2 regions of the Deinococcus budaensis genome follow, and region 1 is predicted to be linked to the other one. Evidence: riboswitches for the same ligand, from Rfam matches in the RefSeq annotation. Region 1 holds a riboswitch; the other holds the start of a gene.
What was found. A riboswitch is a leader RNA that binds a small molecule or an ion and turns the genes downstream of it on or off. The one in region 1 is predicted to bind S-adenosylmethionine.
Positions count from the first base shown of each region.

Region 2: linked by a shared signal. The riboswitch ahead of HNQ09_RS05195 (ATP-binding cassette domain-containing protein) and the one ahead of HNQ09_RS13780 (aminotransferase class V-fold PLP-dependent enzyme) in region 1 are both predicted to bind S-adenosylmethionine.

Region 1 covers NZ_JACHFN010000011.1:54,137-65,317, reverse strand. The annotation lists gene purH (bifunctional phosphoribosylaminoimidazolecarboxamide formyltransferase/IMP cyclohydrolase) at 1-815, shown strand, start outside; gene HNQ09_RS13800 (bifunctional 5,10-methylenetetrahydrofolate dehydrogenase/5,10-methenyltetrahydrofolate cyclohydrolase) at 817-1,710, shown strand; gene HNQ09_RS13795 (glycosyltransferase) at 1,782-3,068, opposite strand; gene HNQ09_RS13790 (glycosyltransferase) at 3,228-4,505, opposite strand; gene HNQ09_RS13785 (alpha/beta fold hydrolase) at 4,790-5,800, opposite strand; gene HNQ09_RS13780 (aminotransferase class V-fold PLP-dependent enzyme) at 5,797-7,143, opposite strand; SAM riboswitch class I at 7,288-7,393, opposite strand; gene HNQ09_RS13775 (zinc metalloprotease) at 7,562-9,658, shown strand; gene HNQ09_RS13770 (hypothetical protein) at 9,944-10,516, shown strand; gene HNQ09_RS13765 (Fur family transcriptional regulator) at 10,621-11,040, opposite strand; gene HNQ09_RS13760 (hypothetical protein) at 11,125-11,181, opposite strand, start outside.
Region 2 covers NZ_JACHFN010000003.1:58,232-69,412, reverse strand. The annotation lists gene HNQ09_RS05215 (ferritin-like domain-containing protein) at 1-359, shown strand, start outside; gene HNQ09_RS05210 (SDR family oxidoreductase) at 431-1,159, opposite strand; gene HNQ09_RS05205 (hypothetical protein) at 1,295-1,795, shown strand; gene HNQ09_RS05200 (hypothetical protein) at 1,801-2,196, shown strand; SAM riboswitch class I at 2,297-2,428, shown strand; gene HNQ09_RS05195 (ATP-binding cassette domain-containing protein) at 2,538-3,515, shown strand; gene HNQ09_RS05190 (methionine ABC transporter permease) at 3,512-4,168, shown strand; gene HNQ09_RS05185 (MetQ/NlpA family ABC transporter substrate-binding protein) at 4,240-5,040, shown strand; gene HNQ09_RS05180 (NAD-dependent succinate-semialdehyde dehydrogenase) at 5,114-6,562, opposite strand; gene HNQ09_RS05175 (nucleotidyltransferase family protein) at 6,636-7,253, opposite strand; gene HNQ09_RS05170 (ADP-ribosylglycohydrolase family protein) at 7,240-8,238, opposite strand; gene HNQ09_RS05165 (hypothetical protein) at 8,235-8,900, opposite strand; gene HNQ09_RS05160 (PadR family transcriptional regulator) at 9,128-9,457, shown strand; gene HNQ09_RS05155 (permease prefix domain 1-containing protein) at 9,454-10,608, shown strand; gene HNQ09_RS05150 (TlpA family protein disulfide reductase) at 10,605-11,078, opposite strand; gene HNQ09_RS05145 (AzlC family ABC transporter permease) at 11,119-11,181, shown strand, end outside.

The DNA.
Region 1 (11,181 bases):
CCATGAGCTTCAACAACTACGCCGACGCGGACGCGGCCTGGGCGCTGGCGCAGGAGCTGGCCGGGCAGGAACAGGGCGCGGTGTGCGTGGCCGTCAAGCACGCCAACCCCTGCGGCGTGGCGGTGGCGGACACAGTGGCGGCGGCCTGGGAGCGGGCGCGCGACGCCGACTCCCTCAGCGTGTTCGGCGGCGTGGTCGCGGTGACGCGCCCGGTGGACCTGGAGGCAGCCCAGGCGACGCGCGGCACCTTTCTGGAGGTGCTGATCGCGCCCGAGGTGACCCCCGAAGCCGCCGCGTGGTTCGCCGCGAAAAAGCCCGACCTGCGGGTGCTCGTCGCCGCCGCAGGTGCGCGGCCCGGCACGCTCGACCTGCGGCCCCTCGCGGGGGGGTTCGCCGCGCAGCGCCGCGACACCCGCACCTGGGCCGACCTCTGCCCCGAGGGGGTGACCTCCCGGCAGCCCACCGAGGCCGAATGGGCCGACCTGCGCTTTGCCTGGGCGGTCGTCAAGCACGCGCGCAGCAACGCGGTCGTGCTGGCCCGCGCGGGCGTCACGGTCGGCGTGGGCGCGGGGGCGGTCAGCCGCATCTGGGCCGCCGAGCGCTCGGTGGCGAACGCGGGCGAGCGGGCACACGGGGCCGTGCTCGCCTCCGAGGCCTTTTTCCCCTTCGACGACGTGGTGCGGCTCGCGGCGGGCGCGGGCGTGACGGCGGTGCTTCAACCCGGCGGCGCCAAACGCGACCCCGAGGTGATCGCGGCGGCGGACGAACTCGGCCTGAGCATGGTCTTCACCGGCTCGCGGCACTTCCGGCACTGAGATGGCGGCCCAGGAGGGGAGACGGGAAGAGGACCGGGCCGCCCCGCGCGAGCTGCTCGGCAAACCGCTCGCGGCGGAGGTCACGCGAGGGGTGCGGGCGGCGCTGAAGGGGTGGGACTTCGCGCCCCATCTGGTCAGCGTGCTCGCCTCGGACGACGAAGCCTCCCGCGTCTACGTTCACAGCAAGGCGCGCCAGGCCGAGCGGCTGGGCGTGCGCTTCAGCGTGCGCGACCTGGGGCCGAAGGCCACCCAGCAGGCGCTGCACGCGGCCTTGCGCGACCTGTCGGAAGACCCCGGCGTTCACGGCACCGTGCTGGAACTGCCGCTCGCGCCGGGCCTGGACGCCGACGCCGCGCTGCTGTGCGTGGCGCCCCGCAAGGACGTGGAGGGCCTGACGCCCGCCAACCTGGCTTTGATCGCGGCGGGCCGGGAGGCCGAGGCGCTGTTGCCCCCCACGCCCCGCAGCGTGCGCTTTTTGCTGCGGCAGGTGCTGGGCGACGACCTGCGCGGCGTGCGGGTGGCCGTGATCGGGCCGGGGCGCACGGTGGGGCGGCCCCTGACCTTCATGCTGAACAACCGGGGCGTGACCGTGACGCTCTGCAACGAGCACACCCGTGACCTCGCCGGGGTGCTGGCCCCCCAGGACGCGGTGGTCGTGGCCGTGGGCCACCCGGGCCTGTTGGGACCTGAGCACGTCCACGCCCGCCACGTCGTGATCGACGCGGGCATCAACGTCCCGGAGGGAGGCGAGGGCGTTGTGGGAGACGCGCTGCCCGGTCTTCCCGTCCACGCGCAGACGCCGGTACCGGGCGGCGTCGGCCCCCTCACCAGCGCCCTGATGTACCAGAATCTGGTCCGGGCGGTGCGGCTCCAGCGCGGCGAGGCGGTGGAATAGGCGGTGGGGCGCAGCGGCAAAGCGGCACCAGGCCTCTTCCCGGTGCCGCTCCTGCTTTCGGTGCCTGTGGCTCAGTCGCCCGACGTGCCCGACATGTACTGCGCTTCGGGCCGGGGGGGGGGCGGCAGGGGCACTTCGGGGGCCAGGGGACTTCCCCCCTCGGCGTGGCGGGCGGACTTGTCCCAGGTGCGGCGACCGCTGAAGTGGTTTTTGAAGGCGAGCGGCAGGCTCAGGAACAGCGCGAAGCCGTACACCGGAAAACTGGCGGCGGTGAACAGCACCCGGCCCAGGCTCATGCGGTTTTCGAGCTGGTAGCGCACCAGCCAGTTGAGCTGTAGCCCAGCGTTCAGCAGGCTGAGGCCCAGGCCGACTGCCGGTTCCAGCAGCAGGCCGTGCGTTCCGGTCGCCCAGCGCAGCGGCTGGGTCAGCAGCGTCAGCACCAGCACCACGTTCAGCCAGGGGCTGAGGATGAAGTAGCTGAAATCCAGCCGCGCCAGCAGCGGCACGCGGGTGGTCCACAGCCGCCCCAGGTACGGCAGGCATTGCAGGGTGCCCTGGGTCCAGCGGGCGCGCTGGCGCGAGAAGCGCCGCAGGTCGGGCAGGCCCTGCTGGGTAACCGCGCGTTCCAAAAAGGCGAGGCGGTGCCCCGGCTGCGCCAGCCGGATTTCCAGGCCGCTGGCGAAGTCCTCCAGCAACACGTCGGGCCAGGGGTCCACGCCCCGCCCCAGCTGCTCGGCCACGTAGCTGGCCCGCATGAACTGCCCGTTGCCGCACAGCGCGGCGGTGTGCCAGCGCGAGCGCAGCCCCTGAAGGTGGCGGGTGATGAAGAATTCCACGTCCTGCTGCTGCTCCAGCATCCGCCCGATCACGTTGCCCGGCCGCAGGCGACCGACCGACTGGCGAATCCGCACCCGGGCCTGCGCGCCCATCACCTGCGGGTCGCCCAGGGCATGCCGGGCTTCGTCGAGCAATTCCGGCCCGATGCGCCCGTCGGCGTCGATCACCGCGAAGACCTCGCGCCGCAGGTCGGCTCCCCCGGCGCGCAGGTCCCGCAGCAGCCGGGTGACCGCCCAGTTCAGCGCCCGGCCCTTGCCCTGGCGGGCGTCCGGAAAGCGGCGGCGCAGCAGCAGCACGCCGGGGTCCGAGGCGGCCAGCGCCTGCACCTGCGCCGCCGTCTCGTCGTCGCTGCCGTCGTCGATCACGGCCACCCGGCCATCCGGCGAGACGAGGCGCAGGTTTCGCACCGTCGCCGCGATCACCTGCGCCTCGTTGAGCGCCGGAATCAGAAAGGTAAAGCGCACGTCCGGGTCGGCGGCGTGCGGGCGGCGGGGCCGGGGCAGCAGCGCTGCCAGCAGCATCTGAAGGCTGTAAAAGCACAAGAGAGCGAGACCAAGTGCGTCCAGTACGGTGAAAAAGTTCGTCAAGGCTTACCTCGGCAGGCGGGATGTGCCCGCTTCTGGGCCTCACTATGGCGCCTGGGATGCGGCGCGGCCACCCCGCCCGGTGCCGTGCCCGCGTCAGGCCTCGGCATGGCGCAGGGTCTTGGCCCAGCTGTGCTGGCCGCGCAGGAAGTTGTGAAAGGCCAGCGGCACGCTCAGCATCATGATCAGCATATACACCGGCATCCCCACGGCGGCAAAGGCCGCCCGGCGGGGCGTCAGGCCGTTCTCGCGGCTGTAGAGCAGCACCCAGGCCAGCGGCAGGCAGAGGTTGAGCGCCAGCAGCGTCAGCGTGAGCGCCCAGTTCACCTCGCCTGCCAGCAGCCGCTGCACGGCCCGCGCCGGGTAATACAGCCCCAGCGCCAGCGTGACGAGGTTCAGCCACGGCTGCGCCAGAAAGTAGGTGAGGTCCAGCCGCGCCCCCAGCCGCATCGGCGCGCGCCAGACCCGGCCCAGCGCGGGCGCGCATTGCAGGTTGCCGTGCGTCCAGCGCGCCCGCTGGCGCAGAAAGCGCCGCAGGTCGGTGAGGCCCTGCTGGCTGACCCCCGATTCCAGAAACACCAGGCGGTGCCGGGGGCTGGACAGCCGTACCTCCAGCCCGCTGGCGAAGTCCTCCAGCAGCACCGGGGGCCAGGGGGCGCGCCCGGCGTCCAGCTGCGCGGCGAGGTAACTCAGGCGCATGAACTGCCCGTTGCCTCCCAGCCCGACCGTCTGCACCCGCTGGCGCAGCAGCTGGATATGGCGCACCACGTAGAACTCCAGGTCCTGTTGCAGCAGCAGCAGTTTGCCCAGCAGACCGCGCCACCCGGCCTCCCGCGCCGCGCCCTGCCGCACCCGGATGCGGGCCTGCGCGGCGATCACGTCGGGGTCGGCAAAGGCCCGCCGCGCCTCGGCCAGCAGGCCGGGGTCGAGCCGCCCGTCCGCGTCGAAGACGACCAGCACCTGCTCGTCCAGCGGCGTGGGCGGCAGCAGCCCGCGCCGCAGCAGCTCCCGCACCCCCCAGTTGAGCGCCTCGCCCTTGCCGCTGCGGGCCTCGGGCAGGCAGCGGCGCAAAAGCAAGACGCCCGGGTCCTGCGCTGCCAGCGCCGCCACCTGCCCCGCCGTGTCGTCGTCGCTGCCGTCGTCGATGACCACCAGCCGGGCACCGGGATCGGCCGCCCGCAGGTTGTGCAGGGTCGCCGCGATCACCTGCGCCTCGTTCAGCGCCGGAATCAGGAAGGTCAGGGCCAGCGGCGCCTCCCGCTCGGCGGGCCGTCCGGGCCGCGCCAGCAGCGCGCACAGCGAGTACCCAAGATAAAGAGCCAGCAGCAGCAGCCCGGCTCCTTCGATCAGTTGAAAGAACATGGACACGGTCATCAGGCTGGCTCCAGGCGAACAGGCATGGACGGAAGGCAGGCGGGGGGCGGAGTGCCGCCAGCATTCCCCTGAAGCGTGGAGGAGCCGTGTGAGAACCTTGAAGACAGCTTCAGCCAGACCGCGAGACTCGCTCACGGGGAGGCGAGGGACTTGCCGGGCGGACACCCCTGCGCCGCCGCCGCACGTTGCCAAGAAAGGTGCCAAGAAAGCACGTTGCCAAGAAAGGTGCCAAGAAAAAGGCCGTGGAGCGGCTCCAGCTCACCCCACAGCCTGCCCCGCCCGCTTCAGGGATGCAGAAATCCGTCCACCCACTCCGGCAGCGCCTGCGAATCGATCAGGAAGGCGTCGTGGCCGTGGACGCTCTCCAACTCGCGGTACTGTCCCCGGGGCAGCAGGGCGGCGTAAGCCCCGACCTCGCTGGCCGGATACAGCACGTCGCTGGAGATGCCCACCACCAGCACCGGCACCCGGATGCCGCGCAGTTCGGCGTCGCCCGGCTGAAAGCGGTCCATCGCGGCGGTCAGCGCCAGGTAGGAGCGCTCGCAGAAGCGGGAGGCCAGCTTCTCGCCCTGGTGCTCCAGGTAGGTCGTGATGGCAGGCACGCCGGGCCGCCGGGCGCCCCAGCCGGGCTGGGTCCGCGCGAAGCTCTCGGGGCTGCGGTAGCTGAGCATGGCGAGCTGCCGGGCGACCTTGAGGCCCTCGCCGCCGGGCGCCGCGCGGATCGCGCTGCGCGCCGCCGTGTTCAGCCCGATGGCCCAGGGCGAGTGGCGGGCCGGGGCGCCGACGATCACCGCCCGGTCCACCAGATCGGGGCACTCCAGCAGCCAGGCGTAGGCCAGCATTCCGCCCATGCTGGCGCCCACGACCGTCACCCGCCGCACGCCGAGCTGCTCCAGCAGCGCCCGGCCCACCCGCGCGAGGTCGGGCAGGGTCAGGGGCGCGTCCTCGCCGTTCAGTTGCGGCAGCTCCGCCGGGCCGCTGCTGCCCGCGCAGCCGCCCAGCACGTTCGCGCAGACGATAAAGTCGCGCGCGGGATCGAACGGGCGCCCCTCGCCCAGGAAGTCCGGCCACCACTCGTGCAGGGCGCTGGTTCCCGTCAGCGCGTGCAGCACCAGCACCGCGTGCTCCTGCGGCGTGCCGTAGGTGTGGTAGGCCACCCGCAGGTCCGTGACGGCCTGCCCGCCGTCCAGCAGCAGGGGCGAGTCGCGGAAGAGGCGCGCGGTCTGGGGCTGGGGCCACCCCTGCGTCTGTGGGGGCAGGGGCGCCGGGGCGGGCCGGGCCGTCACGGCGGTCACGCCCCCTCCGCGCCCACCAGGGCCGTCGCCAGCGCCTGCGCGAAGTCTTCCTTCAGGTCCCCGATATGCTCGATCCCCACCGAGACCCGCACCAGCCCCGGCGTCACGCCCGCCGCCGCCTGCGTCAGCTCGTCGAGCTGCGAGTGGGTGGTGCTCGCCGGGTGAATCACCAGCGTGCGGGTGTCGCCCACGTTGGCGACGTGCTGCGCCAGCCGCACCGAGCGGATGAAGGCCTCGCCCGCCGCCCGGCCGCCCCGCAGCTCGAAGGTCAGCACCGCGCCCGCCCCGCGCGGCAGGTACGTCTGCGCCCGGTCGTAGTGCGGGTGGTTGGAGAGGCCGGGGTAGGTCACCCGCGAGACGTCGGGGTGGGCGCTGAGCCACGAGGCCAGGCTCAAAGCATTTTGCGCGTGCCGCTCGCCGCGCAGCGAGAGGGTCTCCAGCCCTTGCAGGAACTGCCACGCCTGCTGCGGCGCCAGCGTCGGCCCCAGGTCGCGCAGCCCCTCGGTGCGGGCGCGGGTGACAAAGGCGACGTTGGGCAGCCCCAGCGCGTTGCCCTGGCCGAACGCCTCCCAGAAGTTCAGGCCGTGGTAGCTCGGGCTGGGTTCGGTGAACAGGGGATAGCGCCCGTTGCCCCAGTCAAAGGCGCCGCCGTCCACGATGATCCCGCCGATGCCGTTGCCGTGCCCGCCGATCCACTTGCTCGCGGAGTGCAGCACCACGTCCGCGCCGTGCTTCAGCGGCTGGCAGTAGTACCCGCCCGCCCCGAAGGTGTTGTCCACGAAGACCGCGACCCCGCGCGCGTGCGCGGCCGCCGCGATGGCCCCGAAATCGGGGATGTTCAGCGCCGGGTTGCCGATGGTCTCCAGGTAGACCGCGCGGGTGCGGTCGTCGATCAGGGCCGCGAACTCCTCCGGGCGCTCGTCCTTGCTGGTGAAGCGCACCTCGATTCCCAGCCGCCGCAGGGTCACCCGGAACTGGTTGACCGTGCCGCCGTACAGGTTGGGCGTCGAGACGATGTTGTCTCCGGCCTGCGCCACGTTGGTGATCGCCAGAAACTGCGCCGCGTGCCCGCTCGCCACTGCCAGCGCGCCCACGCCGCCCTCCAGCGCCGCCACCCGCTCCTCCAGCACGGCGGTCGTGGGGTTCTGGATCCGGCTGTAGATGTTCCCGAACGCCCGCAGCCCGAACAGGTCGGCGGCGTGCTCGGGGGACTCGAACACGTAGGAGTTCGTCGCGTAGATGGGCACGGCCTGCGCGCCCGTCGCGGGGTCGGGGCGCTGCCCGGCGTGAACCTGAAGGGTGTCGAAGTGGAACGGTTGGGGCAGGTGCTGGTGGTCGGCCACAGGAAGGCCCTCCTCACAGGAAAAAAAAGTTCGTCTGGCCTGTGGGGACGCGCCTGAAAAAAAAGCGGCGCCCCCTCTCGGAATGTCGAGAAGGGGCGGGGCTGTACCGTCCGCGTGACCTTCCCTGATCGGTCCCGTGCGCGGCGGTCATCGTTGACACCGCGCCGGGCTGGCCTTGGCACCGTGACGCGATGGGGTCCGGTTGCCGCGCCGTCAACGAGCCAGGTCTCTCGGGCGCTCTGGATATGGGTGCGCTCCACGCGGGAGCTGGGAAAGAGCGTAGCGCGGCGCCCCGGAAGGGGTCAAGCCGGGGTGTGGCCCGGCGCCGCTCCTCACGCGCGGCACACCTGCCCCTCCCGAAGCCTTACACTTTTCTGACAAGACACCCCAACCGGGTTTGCGCGACCCAGGAGGCAGCATGAAGCCACGCACCACCGCCGCCACCGCACTCCTCAGCCTTTCCCTTCTGGCGGCCTGTGGAGGGGGTCCCGCGCCGCACACCCCGCCGGGCGGCACCCCGACGGAGTTCGGGCGCCTGTCGGCCCTCAAGCCCGGCGAGCAGGACACCATCCGCGCGGCGCTGAAGGTCAACGTGGTCTTCGTGGGCTACCGCCAGACCTCGCCGGGGCAAGTCGCCACGGCGCGCGACGTGAACACCCGCGACTTCAGCGAGATTCTGCCGAAGTCATACGACACCATCGCGCGGATTCCCAGCGCCTACGGCTCCAAGGAGTTCACCGGCAACGCCTTTGACTATCAATACAACTACGTCTTCGCCGACCAGGCGTTCGAGGACGACTTTTTCAGGTTCATCGGGTCGAACGGGACGGAAAAGCCGCTCACCGTCTTCCAGAAGTACTTCAACTGCCAGTACAAGACGGTCAAGGATCCCGAAACCGGCAAGGACGTGCAGGTCCCCGACGATGCCTGCACCACGCCCTCGCCCCTGATCGACCGTCCGATCACGGGGAACTACGAGATTGACGGCAACCTCACCGAGAACTGGCTGGCCGACAACGTGGCGCGGGTGGGGGTCAAGCCCGGCGAGTACACGGTCTATCTGGTGAACTGGTACGGACGCCCGGACTTCAAATTCCATTCGTACACCCGGGCCGGGGCGACCGATACCGATGTCCTTCCCACAGACCCCGATTTCGTGAAGTTCGGAGACCGCGCCAGCCGCCGCCTGATCGCCTGGGGCGGCAGCGTCCGGGCGAGTGCGCCCGCGCAGCGCGTGTGGTTCTACGACCTCTCGGCCAACCCCGACCCCTGGACGGACGCCTGGGACGTGACCTACCCGGACCTCAACGGCGACGGCATCGAGGACTACCGCATGCCGCCCATCTGGCAGTACGGTACCCGCCGGGCCAGCAACGGCGTGTACCGCAAGGTCAGCCCCGACCTCGCGCGGGTGGTGCGCTACACGGCGCTGAACTTCCTGTTCACGCCCAGCCCGATCTACCGGGTGGCCCTGACGCCGCCCCGGATGCCCGAGGAGATCGAACTTAGCGTCCATGTCGAGCAGGGTGAGGGGGCCGCCGACCCCACCAAGCTCCTGAACGTTGGTCTGATGCAGGAGCGCGTCTCGGTCCTCCAGCCGTTCGCCAAGTTCAGCACCACCGTCAAGCAGACGGCCCTCGACGGCGACCTCGCCGACGTGTACAAGTGCTTTTTCCCGGTGGAACTGGACGACATCTGCTCGCCCAACTTCGCGGACTTCAGCGGCGAGCGCCTGTTTCAGTACAGCCTCAACGAGCTGCGCGAGGAGTACAAGTCGGCGGCGGCGAACAAGTACCTGCTGCCGATCTACGCCTTCAACGACAACGAGAACACCCAGCCGGGCCTGCTGGGCATCGCCTATGACGACGGCGAGACCGGCACCCAGAGCTTCGTGTACTCTTTCCTGACGCCCGACCTGATCGACTTCGGGTACGGCTTTACCGACACCACCGTCCACGAGATCGGCCACCACCTCAGCCTCTCGCACCCGCACGACGGCTACGACAGCGAGCAGGACATCTCCTACGGGCCGGACGGCCAGTTCTACTTCACGAATACGGGCGACCAGAGCGCCACGATCATGTCGTACAACGACCTGTCGCGCGGCTTCGGGCAGTTCAACCTCGACAGCCAGTACCGCTACCTGACGGCCGCGTACCTCAACAACGCCAACGCGATCCTGGAACTGACCCGCCGCGCGGGTAAGGCCGGTGGCGTCTCGGCCGCCGCCCAGAGCGCCGACAGCCTGTTCGTGCAGGCTAAGGCGAGGTACAGCGCGCTCGACTACCTGGAAGCCGCCCGGCTGGGGCACCAGGGCTACCGTGCGGTCCTCGACGCGGCCCTCGCGGCGGGCGTCGAGGTGCAGCCCTACAAGTGGTACGAGCGCCTGGGCACCCTGTCGACCCAGACGGCGGGCCAGAAGCCGCGCGTCAGCCGTGACCACCTCGCCAAACCCGGCGCCTGGATCATGCCCGAGGAGACGGCCCGGCAGCGGCGCCTGCGCACGGCTCCCTGAGCCAGGACACGGGCAGCGGGGGAGCGGCGCGCTGTGGCAGCTCCTCCGCCCATAGCGTGTTTGACAGAAGACCCATCACCCTGACCTGCCAAGCTGCGGCGCAGGGTGAAGCAGGGGGCGTCCTCCACGACGTGTTGAGGGGGTTCGCTTGCGCTCGGCGTGACCATGGCCCTGTCCAATGTGGGAGGGGCCGCCGCCGTCTGCTCCCTCTCTTTCGCCCCCTTCAAGCGCAACCTTCTGCGAGGCGTGTCAGCCTGTTGTCACCCTGGCCCGGTACGCTGGGTCATGACCCGCGCCCTGCTGCTCGCCTGCCTGACCCTCGGCCTGGCAGGCGCGGCCTCCTCCCCCCGCATGAGCGACCCGCCCCGGCCCCCGCTGTCCCGTCCCTCTGCCCACACGCCCGCCCAGCTCGGGCAGGCCCGGCCAACCCTGGACCTGCTGGTCACGCTGCGGCTGCTGGCCGACCTGCTGGAGCGCGGCACGTTTGCCCCCGCCACCGGCGCCCGGGCCGAACTCCGGGAGATGCTGGGCGACCTGGCTGCCCGGCCGACGCTGGGGCCGCTGGCGGCGGGGCGCGCGCTCGAGGGGGTGCGCGCGGCCCTGACCGTCTCGCAGCGCGGGATGCTCGACCGGGCCAGGACGAGCCTGGAAGAGCGGGCTGACCTGCTGCTGGCCCGCGCCCGCTTCGCTGCCCCGGACGGTCCCCCCAACCACGCCCTGAACCGCTACGGGTTCATGGTGCCCGGCGGTCTGGCCCTGGCCCGCCGCGTCGCCGCCGCGCCCGACCTCAACCCCTACGCGGAGGCGGGCGTCAATGCCCAGCTGCTGCGCCGTCTGCTGGCGAAGCTGACCCCTTGACCTGGGCGGGGAGCCTCCTTGAGTTCGGGGGCGGAGGGGTGGTGCTGTCTGACGGCCTGACCGTCTCGGGGGCCTCGCCGTCCTGAGCGCGAGGCGGGGGGCAGTCAACCTTCCCTGCGGCCTTCGCCCTGACCGGAAGCCTGCGGCGCCGCGCACGCCGGACAGCGGCCGTAGAGCGTGACCTCGTGCGCTTCCACGATGAAGCCGCCCGGGTACACCGTGCCGCGCGGCAGGGCGACCGGGCAGGTGTGCAGCGTGAAGACCCGTCCGCACGCCGTACACGAGAAATGGTGGTGGTGACCGCGTCCGCTGGGTTCATACCGCGTCTCGCCGTCAAGGGTCACCGGGTGAATGCGCCCCTGTTCGGTCAGCAGCTTGAGGGTGCGGTACACGGTCGCCACCCCCAGCCCCGGCAGGTCACTTTGCGCGCGCGTCAGCACGTCGCCCACCGCCAGAGGCCCCTCGGCGCCGTCGAGGACGCGGGCGATCACGTCGCGCTGGCGGGTGCTGCGGGTGGCCGTCATGGGGGCAGGCTAGCAGACTTGATTTGCCCGTATCAAAAAACAGCCCACCTTTGCGGGCAGGCTGTGAACAGGGGTGGAAGCCGGTCAGCGCAGGTTAGGATTGACCTTTTCCTGGGGGGCGATGGGCGTGCCCTGGGCCTT
Region 2 (11,181 bases), on a different contig from region 1:
TCCTGGCGGCCGAGGCGTACCACGCGGGCGCGGTCCGCACGCTGCTGTACCAGCGCCGCGCCGAGGTGGCCGCCGCGGGCCTGACGGTCGAGCAGATCGTGCAGGCGATCAGCAACCTGCGCGACTCGGTGGACGGCTCCGACGACCGCGACCAGGGCCTCACGGCCAATGCCCAGAACCCCGGCGTATTGACCCGCCACGCCAATATCGTCCCCACCGACGCGGGCGGCGTCGCCTTCAGCCGCACGCCCCGTCAGGTGGGCAACATCGTTTTCCTGGCTCCCGGCGCGACCAAGGGCGGGTTCTTCCCGGGCGGCCTGACCGACGACGGCAACCTGGCCAAGCTGCTCGCGCTCTAGGCGCTCACCCTCCCCAGGGAAGGCCGCCTGTGCGTGGCCTTTCCCGCCGCCGTCCCGGGGCGCGCCTGCCCTCAGATGCTCCAGCCGCCGTCCACCAGCACCTCCTGCCCGGTGATGTACCCGGCCTCGCGGGTGGCGAGAAAGGCGGCCGCCGCGCCCACCTCGCCGGGGTCCCCGAAGCGCCGCGCGGGGATGCGCCCACGCAGCCGGGCGGCCTCGGCGGGGTCGGCGTGCAGCGCCTGGAGGCGGTCGGTGGCGGTGTAGCCGGGGGCGACGGTGTTGCAGGTCACCCCGTCGGCGGCGACCTCCAGCGCCAGGGTCCGCAGGTGGTTGGTCACGGCGGCGCGCATGGCGTTGCTGACGGGCAGGGTCAGCGCAGGCCGCCCCACCGTCAGGCTGGTCACCGCGATGATGCGGCCCCAGCCGCGCCCCCGCATACCCGGCAGCACGGCGGCGGCCAGCCGCACGGTGGAGAGAAAGGTCGTCTCGAAGCCCCGGCGCCAGCCTTCCTCGTCCACCTCGCTGGGCAGCGCAGGAGGCGGCCCGCCCGCGTTGCTCACCAGGATGTCCACCTCTCCGGCGGCCTCGACCGCCGCCTGCACGCCTGCCAGGGTGCCCACGTCCGCGACGACCGCGCGGGCGCCCAGGGTCCGCGCCGCGTCCCGCAGCGCCGCCTCGCCGCGCGCTGCGAGCGTGATCTCGGCCCCCAGCTCCGCGAGGGCGGTCGCCGCCGCCAGCCCGATGCCCTTGCTGCCGCCCGTTACCAGGGCGCGTTTGCCGTCCAGCCTGAAGAGAGTCATGCGGGCAGGGTAACGCGGGCGGCTCCCGCATCGCCTGGCCCCCGTTGCGTTCTCTGGCCCTGCCCATGGGCAGCATCGTCCCGCACTGTCGCCTGAGGCGCCGTGTGCGGGGCAGCCTCCCGCTACCATGGCCCCATGAACGCGCCGCGCCTCCTCGTCACCGCCGTCTCGGGTCTGGGGGCACTTCTGATCGCCTACAGCGCCTTTTATGTGCGGGGCGACACGGCGGGCGTGATGCGCTACCTGCGCGAGCGCGGCGACGTGCGCGACCTCGCGGCGGGCGGCGCGGACGCGGCCACGCTGGAAGCCGCCCACCAGAGCCTCGCCGCGCTGGGGGCGCAGATCGCCGACCCCGCGTTCGCCCTGCGGATGCTGCCGGTCGCTGCCCTGATCGGCCTGCTGGTAGGCGCGCTGGTCTGGCGCCTGTTCGGCTCGCGGGCCGGGCGGGTGGGGGCGGGGGACGTGCAAGAAAGGATGGTGCTGCGGCTGGCCTACCGCCGGGGCGGGCGCTTTACCCTCGAGGACCTGCGCGCCGACTCGCCCCTCTCCGACGAGCAGGGGCGGGCCGTGACCCGGCGGATGCTGGACTCGGGCCGCCTGACCCGTGACGGCGACAGCTTCCGTCTGGTGCGGTGAGCGCGGTGCCGACCCCCCTGACCCTGACGCCCGCCGACCTCGCCCGGCTGCTGGGCGAGGCGCACGAGGGACCGCACTACAGTGTGCGCGCCGCGCTGGCGCTGGCCGACGGTCAGCCGCCGCCGCGCATCGCCGCCCTTGTCGCGGGCCTGACCGCGCGCAAGCGGACGCTGTGGACCGCCGTGGCGGGGGTCACGGGCACGCCGCCGCCCCCCGACGACGCGGGCCTGACCCGGCTGGCCGCCTGGGAGCAGGAGGCGGCGCGGGCGCTGCGGCCGGGGGACCTCGCCCTGCGGCTCGACGGCCGCACGGTGGCCGACGGGCTGCTGGAGCATGTGCGCGAGACGCTGTGGACGGCCGGGCAGATCGCAGCGCACGCGGGCCGGGTGCGGCTGGCCTGAGCCGCCGCGCCGCGGGTCCCTGCTCAGACAACCCGGCACGGTCGCGGTTGACACCTCTGCCCGCCCTCCCGTAGCCTGCGCGTCGGCTCTCAGGGAGCCACCTTTATCCAGAGCGGCGTAGGGATCTGGCCCGAACATCGCCGCAGCAACCGGCCCTCATCACGGCATTCGGTGCTCCGCCAGCCCGCACGCGCCAACGATGGCCCCACCCACGCGTCGGGAACGATAAGGGAAGGGTCTGTCACGCTTGGGCGTCCCCCTTCTCCGGTTTTCGCCCAGGAGGGGGACGTTTCGTCTCGGCTGTCATGGCCCCCTCCGGCTCCTCGCCCGGAGGACTGTTCATGACCGCTTCCCCCGCCCCTATTTTTTCTCCTCCCGCCCTCGCCTTCGAGGCGGTGAGCAAGACCTACCCCGGCCAGCCCGCCCCGGCGCTGCGCGAGCTGACCCTCACGGTGCCGCGCGGCAGCCGCACCGGCATCATCGGCCGCAGCGGCGCGGGCAAAAGCACGCTGGTCCGGCTCGTCAGCGGTCTGGACACGCCCGACGCGGGCCGCGTGCGGGTGCAGGGCCAGGACCTCGCCGCGCTGGGCGCGCCGGAACGCCGGGCGCGGCAGGCGCGCACCGGGCTGGTGTTTCAGCAGTTCAACCTGCTCGCGCAGCGCACCGCCCTGGGCAACGTGACCCTGCCGCTGGAACTCGCCGGGGTGCCGCGCGTCCGCCGCGAGGCCCGCGCGCGCGACCTGCTCGCGCAGGTGGGGTTGGCCGACCTGGCGGGGCGCTACCCGGCGCAGCTCTCGGGCGGCCAGAAACAGCGGGTCGGCATCGCCCGCGCCCTGGCGCTGGACCCCGACCTCCTGCTGGCGGACGAGGCCACCAGTGCCCTGGACCCCGAGACGAGCGCCGGAATCCTGGCCCTGCTGACCGAATTGCAGCGCGAACGCGACCTGACCCTGGTGGTCGTCACCCACCAGCTGGAGGTCGTCCGCGCCGCCTGCACCCACGTCGCCGTGCTGGACGCCGGGCAGCTCGTCGAGAGCGGCGAGACGCGCCCGGTGCTCGCCGCGCCGGGGCACCCGGTCACCCGCGCCCTGCTGGAGGCGCACCGCCCGCAGGTGACGCTGGCTCCCGGCGAGACGCTGCGCCGCGTGACCCTGCCGGGCCTGGACGCCTCCACCCTGGGTGCCCTGGCCGCGCTGGGCGCCCGGCTGGTGCAGGCCGAGCCTCACCCTCAGGGGGTGGACGCCTGGCTGACGCTTCCGGCAAGCACCCCCGACCTCACCGCCTCTCTGGCCCGCCGCCCCGCCGGGGTGGGCGCATGACGCCGGATGTGCTGCTGCCGCTGCTGGGGCAAGCCACCCTGGAAACGGTCCTGATGGTGCTGCCCGCCGCCCTGATCGCCCAGCTGCTGGGCACGGCGCTGGGGGTGGCCCTGACGCTGACCCGCCCCGGCGGTCTGAAGCCGAACCGGGCGCTGCACCGCCTGCTGGACGCCTTGGTGAACGTGGGCCGCAGCCTGCCTTTCATCATCCTGCTGGTGCTGCTGATCCCCTTCACCCGGCTGGTGACCGGGACCAGCATCGGCCCGGCGGCCGCCACGGTGCCGCTGACGGTCGCCGCGATCCCCTTCGTGGCCCGGCTGGTGGACGGGGCGCTGCGCGACGTGCCCTCCGGCGTGGCCGAAGCCGCCCGCGCGCTGGGGACCACCACCGCCCAGATCGTCGGCAAGGTGCTGCTGCCCGAAGCCCGTCCCGCGCTGCTGCACAGCTTCACGGTGCTGCTGGTCAGCGTGATCGGCTTCAGCGCGATGGCCGGAGCGGTCGGCGGCGGCGGCCTGGGCGACCTCGCCATCCGCTACGGCTACCAGCGCTTCGAGACGGGCGTGATGCTCGCCACCGTCGCCGTGCTGCTCCTGCTCGTGCAGGGCGTGCAGTGGCTCGGTGACCGCGCCGCCCGCCGCGCCGACCACCGCTGAAGCTGTTGCCCTTCCTCTGCCCGGCGGCCCTGCCCGCCCGGTCCCGATCTCTCACGCCCCTGGAGACTGCCATGCGCCCCACTGCCCCCCTGACTGCCCTGCCCCTCGCCGCCCTCGCTCTGGCCTCCTTCGGTCTCAGCTCCGGCGCCTCGGCCGGAACCCTGCGCGTCGGCGCGACCCCGGTGCCCCACGCCGAGATCCTGAATTTCGTCAAGCCCGCCCTGGCCAAGCAGGGGGTGAATCTGGTCGTGCGCGAGTTCTCGGACTACGTGCAGCCCAACCTGGCCCTGGCCGACGGCAGCATTGACGTGAACTTCTTTCAGCACCTGCCGTACCTGACGGGCTTCCAGAAGAACCGCCCCCTGGGGCTGGTGCCCGGGGCCAAGATCCACGTCGAACCCATCGGGGTCTACAGCCGCCGGGTGACCAGCCTGAAGAGCCTGAAGACCGGGGCCACCATCGCCCTCCCCAACGACCCCAGCAACAGCGGCCGCGCCCTGAAGTTGCTGGAGCGCTCGGGCCTGATTCGCCTCAAGAAGGGCGCGGGGGTGCAGGCGACCGTGCTGGACATCACCAGCAACGTCAAGCGCCTGAAGTTCCGCGAGCTGGAAGCCGCGCAGCTCCCGCGCGCGCTGGGCGACGTGGACGCCGCCGTCATCAACACCAACTACGCGCTCGACGCGGGCCTGAACCCCCAAAGGGACGCCCTGCTGCTCGAAGACCGCCGCAGCCCCTACGCCAACCTGCTCGTGGCCCGGCCCGCCACCCTGAAAAATCCCGACTACCTCAAGCTGGTGCGGGCGCTCCAGAGTCCGGAGGTCAAGGCCTTCCTGCTGAAGAAGTACGGCGGGGCGGTCGTTCCGGCCTTCTGAGGGCAGGACGCGGCAGGAGGCCGGGGAGGCTCAAGCTAAGCCTCCCCGGCCTCCTGCTGCCCTGCCGCCCCGCTCAGCCCGCGACCCGGCCCACGCCCCCACCCGCCGGGAGGGTCCGCACCAGCTTGCGGTTGGTGAACTCGAACATGCCCATCCGCGACAGCTCGCGCCCGTAGCCGGAGTTCTTGACTCCGCCGAAGGGGAGGTCCGCCTGCGAGGAGGTGGGGTGGTTGATCCAGACCATGCCGCTGTCGAGCCGGTCGGCCACCCGCCGCGCCCGCTCGGGATCGCTGCAAAACACCGCGCCCCCCAGGCCGTAGGCGGACGCGTTGGCGAGCGCCACCGCCTCGTCTTCGTCCGCGACCCGGTAGACGACCGCGACTGGGCCGAACAGCTCTTCCGAGTAGGCGCGCATGCCGGGCCGGACCCCGGTGAGCACCGTCGCGTCCACGAAGGCGCCGGGCAAGTCGGGCCGCCCGCCGCCCGTGACCACGGTGGCGCCCTGCTGAACAGCGTCCTGCACCTGGGCGTGCAGGTCCCGCGCGGCCCGCTCCGAGGACAGCGGCCCCAGGCGGGTGGCGGGGTCGGCGGGGTCGCCGGGATGCAGCGCGGCAAATGCCTGCCCCAGCTTCTCGACAAAGGCGTCGTACAGCCCGTCCACCACCATCAGCCGCTTGGCCGCGATGCAGCTTTGTCCGGTGTTGCCCAGCCGCCCGGCCGCCGCCGCCTTGACCGTGCGGTCCAGGTCCGGCGCGTCGAGGACGATAAAGGGATCGCTGCCGCCCAGTTCCAGCACGCACTTTTTCAGGTGGCGGCCCGCGATCTCGGCCACGCTGGCCCCCGCCCGCTCGCTGCCGGTGAGGGACACGCCCTGCACCGCCGGGTGGGCGATCACCGTCTCCACGTCGCTGATCTTCAGAAACAGGTTGGTGTAGACGCCCTCGGGCGCTCCGGCGTCGCGGAACAGCGTCTCCAGCGCCAGCGCCGACTGCGGGCAGATCTCGGCGTGCTTGAGCAGCACCGTGTTGCCCACCACCAGATTCGGCCCCGCGAAGCGCGCGACCTGGTACAGCGGGAAGTTCCAGGGCTGGATGCCCAGCAGCACGCCCAGCGGCGCGTGAACCACCGCCGCCTCGCCCCGCTCGACGGGCAGGGCTTCCGGCTCCAGAAAGCCCGGCCCCTGCTCCCCGTAGTACGCCAGGATGCTGGCGGCCAGGGCCACCTCGCCGCGCGCCTCGCGCCGCAGCTTGCCCATCTCCAGGGTGATCAGCGCGGCCAGCTCGTCGGTGCGCTCGAGCATCAGCTCCCCCGCCCGGCGCACGACCGCCGCCCGCTCGGCCACCGGCCGCTCGCGCCACGCGAGGTAAGCCTGATGGGCGCGCTCGACGGTGGGAATCACCTCCGCCGAATCCAGGGCAGGAAACTCGCGCAGGGTCTCGCCGGTGTAGGGATTGACGGTCGCGTAGGTCCGCTCGGCGGAGTCGCTGGCGGTCTTGCCGGGGTGGGGGGTGTCCAGGGTCATGGGAACGCTCCTTTGGGGACAGCTTAGAGCAGGCGCGCGTTTCCCCGGGCGGTGCCCGGACAGCCGGGGCGACTCAGGGTGCCGGAGGGCGTGACGGTTCCTCCTGCGGGCTGCCCCTGCCCTCCCGCAGCCAGGGCCAGCGGGCGCGGTAGTCCGCGACCTTGGCGGCGTAGAGGCCCGGCGTATGGTTGTGCCCGTTGGGCCGCAGGATTCCGGCGGCCAGGTCGGCCAGCCCGCAGGGGGCGTACAGCTCGCCCCGTGCGTCCACCCCGACGCAGGTGCATTCGACCAGAAACTGCCGGATGCCCTCGCGGGCGCTGCGGATCGGCGGGCGCGTGACCCCGTGTTTCTGGGGAAACCACAGGTGAACGCGGGCCTGGTTGCGGACTTCGATGCGGACGTCCAGGTCCCCGAAGAGCAGGGCGGCGCGGCGAATCACGGCGTCCTCGGCCTCGTAGCTGGGGTCGGCGTCCCAGTAGAACAGGTCGTAGTCGCGGATGCCCTCTCCCGGGGGCCGCCCGCTGCGCACGTTCCAGACCGTCTGAAACAGCGCCCCCGCGACGAGGTGGGCCTGCGGCGCCCCCAGCGCGGGGAGCCGGTCCAGAATCGCCGCGTTGACCGGGTTGCGCCGGATCACTTCGAGGAACTGCGGCGCGGTCAGCTCCGGCACCCCCAGCTCAGGCCCGCGCACGCGCCCCCTCGACCAGCGCCGGAAAACGTTCCACGCAGCGCCAACCGCGCTCCCAGCCCGGCCAGCTGTGGCCCAGGCGCAGGGGCGGGAGCAGGTGCGCCGGAAGCGCCAGCCCGCGCGCCCCCACGACGGCGCCCACCACGCAGGCCACCGTGTCGCTGTCGTCGCCGCCCAGCACGGCCCGCTCCACGCCCGCCTGCCAGGTCTCGGCCCGCGCGTGGGCGACCGCCGCCTCCAGCGTGTCGAGCACAAAGCCGCTTTGCGAGGTGACGTGGCCGTCCAGTGCGGCGCGGACGCGGGCGCGCACCTGGGTGTGGGCCGCGCGGTCCCCGGCACGGAAGGCGTCGTGCGCGGCGCGGGTGTCCAGCCCCAGCAGCCCGGCCTCGACCAGCACCGCGCGGCTGTCGAGGCCGTCCATCACCCCCAGGGCGGCCTCGGCGGCGGGGCGGTAGGGCAGGCCGCCCGCCAGCGCCTCCAGAAAGGCGGTCAGAAAGACGCTGGCGGCCACGCAGCGCGGGTCCGTGTGCGTCAGGGCCGTGACCGTGGCCGACTCGCGCGCCAGGTCCCCCTCCCGGAAGCCCGCGATCCATACGGCGGCCACCCGCATCAGGCCGCCATTCCCGGCGCTCTGGTGGCCGCTCTGCGTCCAGGCCCGCGCGCCCCCGTCCAGCCTGCCGTGGGACAGCGCCGCGCGGGTCAGGCTGCCCACGTCGGGCGGCCCGGCCCCCAGCCACTCGCGCAGCGCGGCGAGGACACCCTCCAGCCCCCCACCCCGCGCGTAGCCCAGCAGGGTCGCCACCGTCATCTGGCTGTCGTCGGTGCCCTCGCCAGGAGCAAAGCCGAACACGCTGCCCGGCTGGTAGTCGCGGAACTCTGCGCCGTACTGGGCACGGATCGCCTCCGGCGTCTTGAACTCGGTTGCCGCTCCCAGCGCGTCGGCGGCGGTCAGCGAGAGCAGCGTGTGCAGGTGTGGGTGGGTGGTCACGCCCCATTCTCGCTCAGCCACGGAAAGCCCCAGGGGTCTGCCGCGCACAGCGCATCCACCCGCGCCGCGTCATGTCGCCTGACCGGCAGCGGAAAGTCGGCAGGCGTGACCGGCACGCACAGCAAGGGCCGTACCCCGTCCGGACTGACCCAGTGCGGCTCGCGCACCGTGCCCAGACCCGGCCAGTCGTAAGGCGGCATCTGCTCGAAGCCTGCGCGCGGCAGCACGTAGACGAAGCCGGGCGAGAGCAGCGAGCGCCCGTCCGTGACCGCCGGGTCACGCGGCGCCAGCGACAGGAAATAGCGCATGGAGGACCACTCCCCGCCCGGCTGCTGCACCTGGAGCGCCATATTCAGCATCCGCGCCGCGCGGGAGCGGTCGCGCAGGGCGTACATCATCGCCCACAGGCCGTCCGAAGCCGCAAAGACGCCCGTGCGTTTGCTGAACTCATCCGGGCTGAGGTCGTGGGGCGTGCGCGGGGCGAACGCGCTCAGATCGCCCCGCGACGAGCCGTGCAGCAGGTGGCCTTTTCCCGCCAGCCCGTCCAGCAGGAGCCAGCGCGGCGCGCCCGCCCGCCACCGCGCCGGGTCTTTCGTCTCCAGCACGGCGTGCAAAGCGTTGAGCACTTCCTGTGACCGCTCGACCGGCGGGGTTGTGACCATCCAGGGCCGCATGGGCCAGCATGGCAGACGGTGGGGGGCGTTCGCCGCGGCTTCCTTGCCCCAGAACCCGGGCGCAGCCTCCGAATACCCAGACAGACTGGGCTTGACAAACTCTCTACCCAGGCAAACTATGTAGTCAGGCAAAGCTTTGCCAGGCTCGTTTGCCGGGCCAGCGACCGCACGGGACGCCGCGCGGCTCACGGCCCACCCTGTCACCGGAGGCCCCCATGAACCCCGACCTGCTGCGCGGCAACCTCGACCTGATTCTGCTCTCGCTGCTGGAGACGCGGCCCCTCTACGGCTTCGCCATCATCCAGCAGGCGCGCGAGCGGACGGAGGGCTACTTCGACTTCAAGGAAGGCAGCCTGTATCCGGCGCTGCACCGGCTGGAGCAGGCCGGGCTGCTGCGCGCCGAACCCGGCGAGGTGGGGCGCAACGGCAAGCCGCGCAAGTACTACGCCCTGACCGACCGGGGCCGCGAGACGCTGCGCGAGAAGCGCGAGGAATTTCGCGCCTTTTCCGGCGCCGTGACCCGGCTGGCCGGAGGCGGGACATGACCCGCGGTGTGGTGGCCCAGCCCACCCCCGCGCCGCTGGCCGCCTACCTGCGCCGCGCGACCTGGGGCCTACCCCGCGCCCGCGGTCAGGAACTGTGGGACGAACTCGAAGACCACGTGCTGACGCGGGTAGACCAGCTGTGCGCGCTGGGCGCAGGCCCCGCCGAAGCCCTCTCCCAGGCGCTGGGCGAACTCGGCCCGCCGAGCCGCGTGAGCGCCGGAATGACCCAGGTGTATCTGATGCCCAAATTGATGCTGTCGGCGGCGGCCGCCGCCCTGGCTCTTAGCGCCGCGCTGTATGCAGGAGCGGGGGGTGGGGGAGAGGTCATCACCCTGCCCGTGCTGACGCAGCGGCCCGCCAAGCCCAGTTGTGTACGCGGTACGGTTCCCCAGGATGTCACTGTCGTGAGTCGGCAAGGGAACGTCACGTGCTACACGTCCAATGATTCGCTCTCCTACCGGGGCGCCTTCCTGAGCCTCGCTGCGGTGCGCGACGCCCTGAACACGCAGGGCGCGCAGGCGAACATTGTGGATGGACGGTCGCTCGACTTTCGGCTGCCGGGGGGTGGCGGCGGGCGCTTGAACGCCTTGTTCACCACGAACGGCCAAGGGTATATCCCTGCTAGCGCGCTGGTGAATGTCGCGGCCGGCGGTCCCGCTGCCCTGACCCTCAGCGGCTACGCGGCTCCTCTGATGCGGCTAGGGGGGGTGCAGTTGCGCTTCGGCAGCGGTGAATCGCAGACGGTGGGACGGGACTTTTACGGAGAGGTGGTAATTGCGCTGGTCGGGCGACTGCTGCCACCCCTACCGTCAAACACGCCTCCAGACCTGTCGGTGAGCTACAACCTGACCGGAGGCTCCCTCCACCGCGTTCAGACGGGCCTGCCTGCGGGCGAAGTGGTGCTGATGGTGACCCGTCGGAGCGCCGGAAACGACTATGAGACAGATACGGCCGAAGTGCAGCCGGACGGCTCGGTCGGGCTTCGCAGCGGCCGGGGCAAGCTCCGCTTCGTCTCCAGCGTGGACCAGCTCTCCCCCTACCCCAGCGGTGGGCGCATTCCGGCCCTCCTCGTCCGGGTTACCAACGTCCCCCTGAATAACCTCAAAGCGGGCATCTTCACCCCCGCCCAGCTCGCCTCCGACGCCAACTAACCCTCCTCCCCCGGCCCGCCTCCGACCTGTTCTTCCAGCAGGTACGCGAGGCGGGTCTGGGCGTTGTCCTGGCTGCCGTACACGCTGCGCAGGAGCTTACCGCCGGGCGCAAAGGCCAGCCAGTGGGGCGTGCCCTCCGTCTCCCAGGCGCGGGCGAGGTCCCCGGACACGTCGAGCGCGACCGGGAAAGGCAGCCGGGCGAAGTCGCGGGCGAACTTCACCAGCGTCGGCTCCACATCCTCCCGCGCCAGGGGGCGGTGGCCCCGGCTGGTGTGCAGCGCCAGCAGCCGCACCCGCTCGCCGTGTTCGGCGTGCAGCCGCTTCAGAAAGGGAAGGCCGCGCGACACGCACCCCGCGCATTCCAGGTTAAAGACCATCACCAGGCCGGGGCGGTCCCAGGCAGCGGGCGGGGGCAGGGCTTCGCCATGCACGAAGTCCTCGGGTGCGGGCCAGGGCAGGGAAGAAAGCATGGAGCGAGCGTACCCCGGTCCCCCCGCTATCGTGCGGGGCGTGAGTGCTTCCGCTGGTGCTTTCTGGCCCCCGTTCTGGCGCGGCTTCCGTGCCCTGACGCCG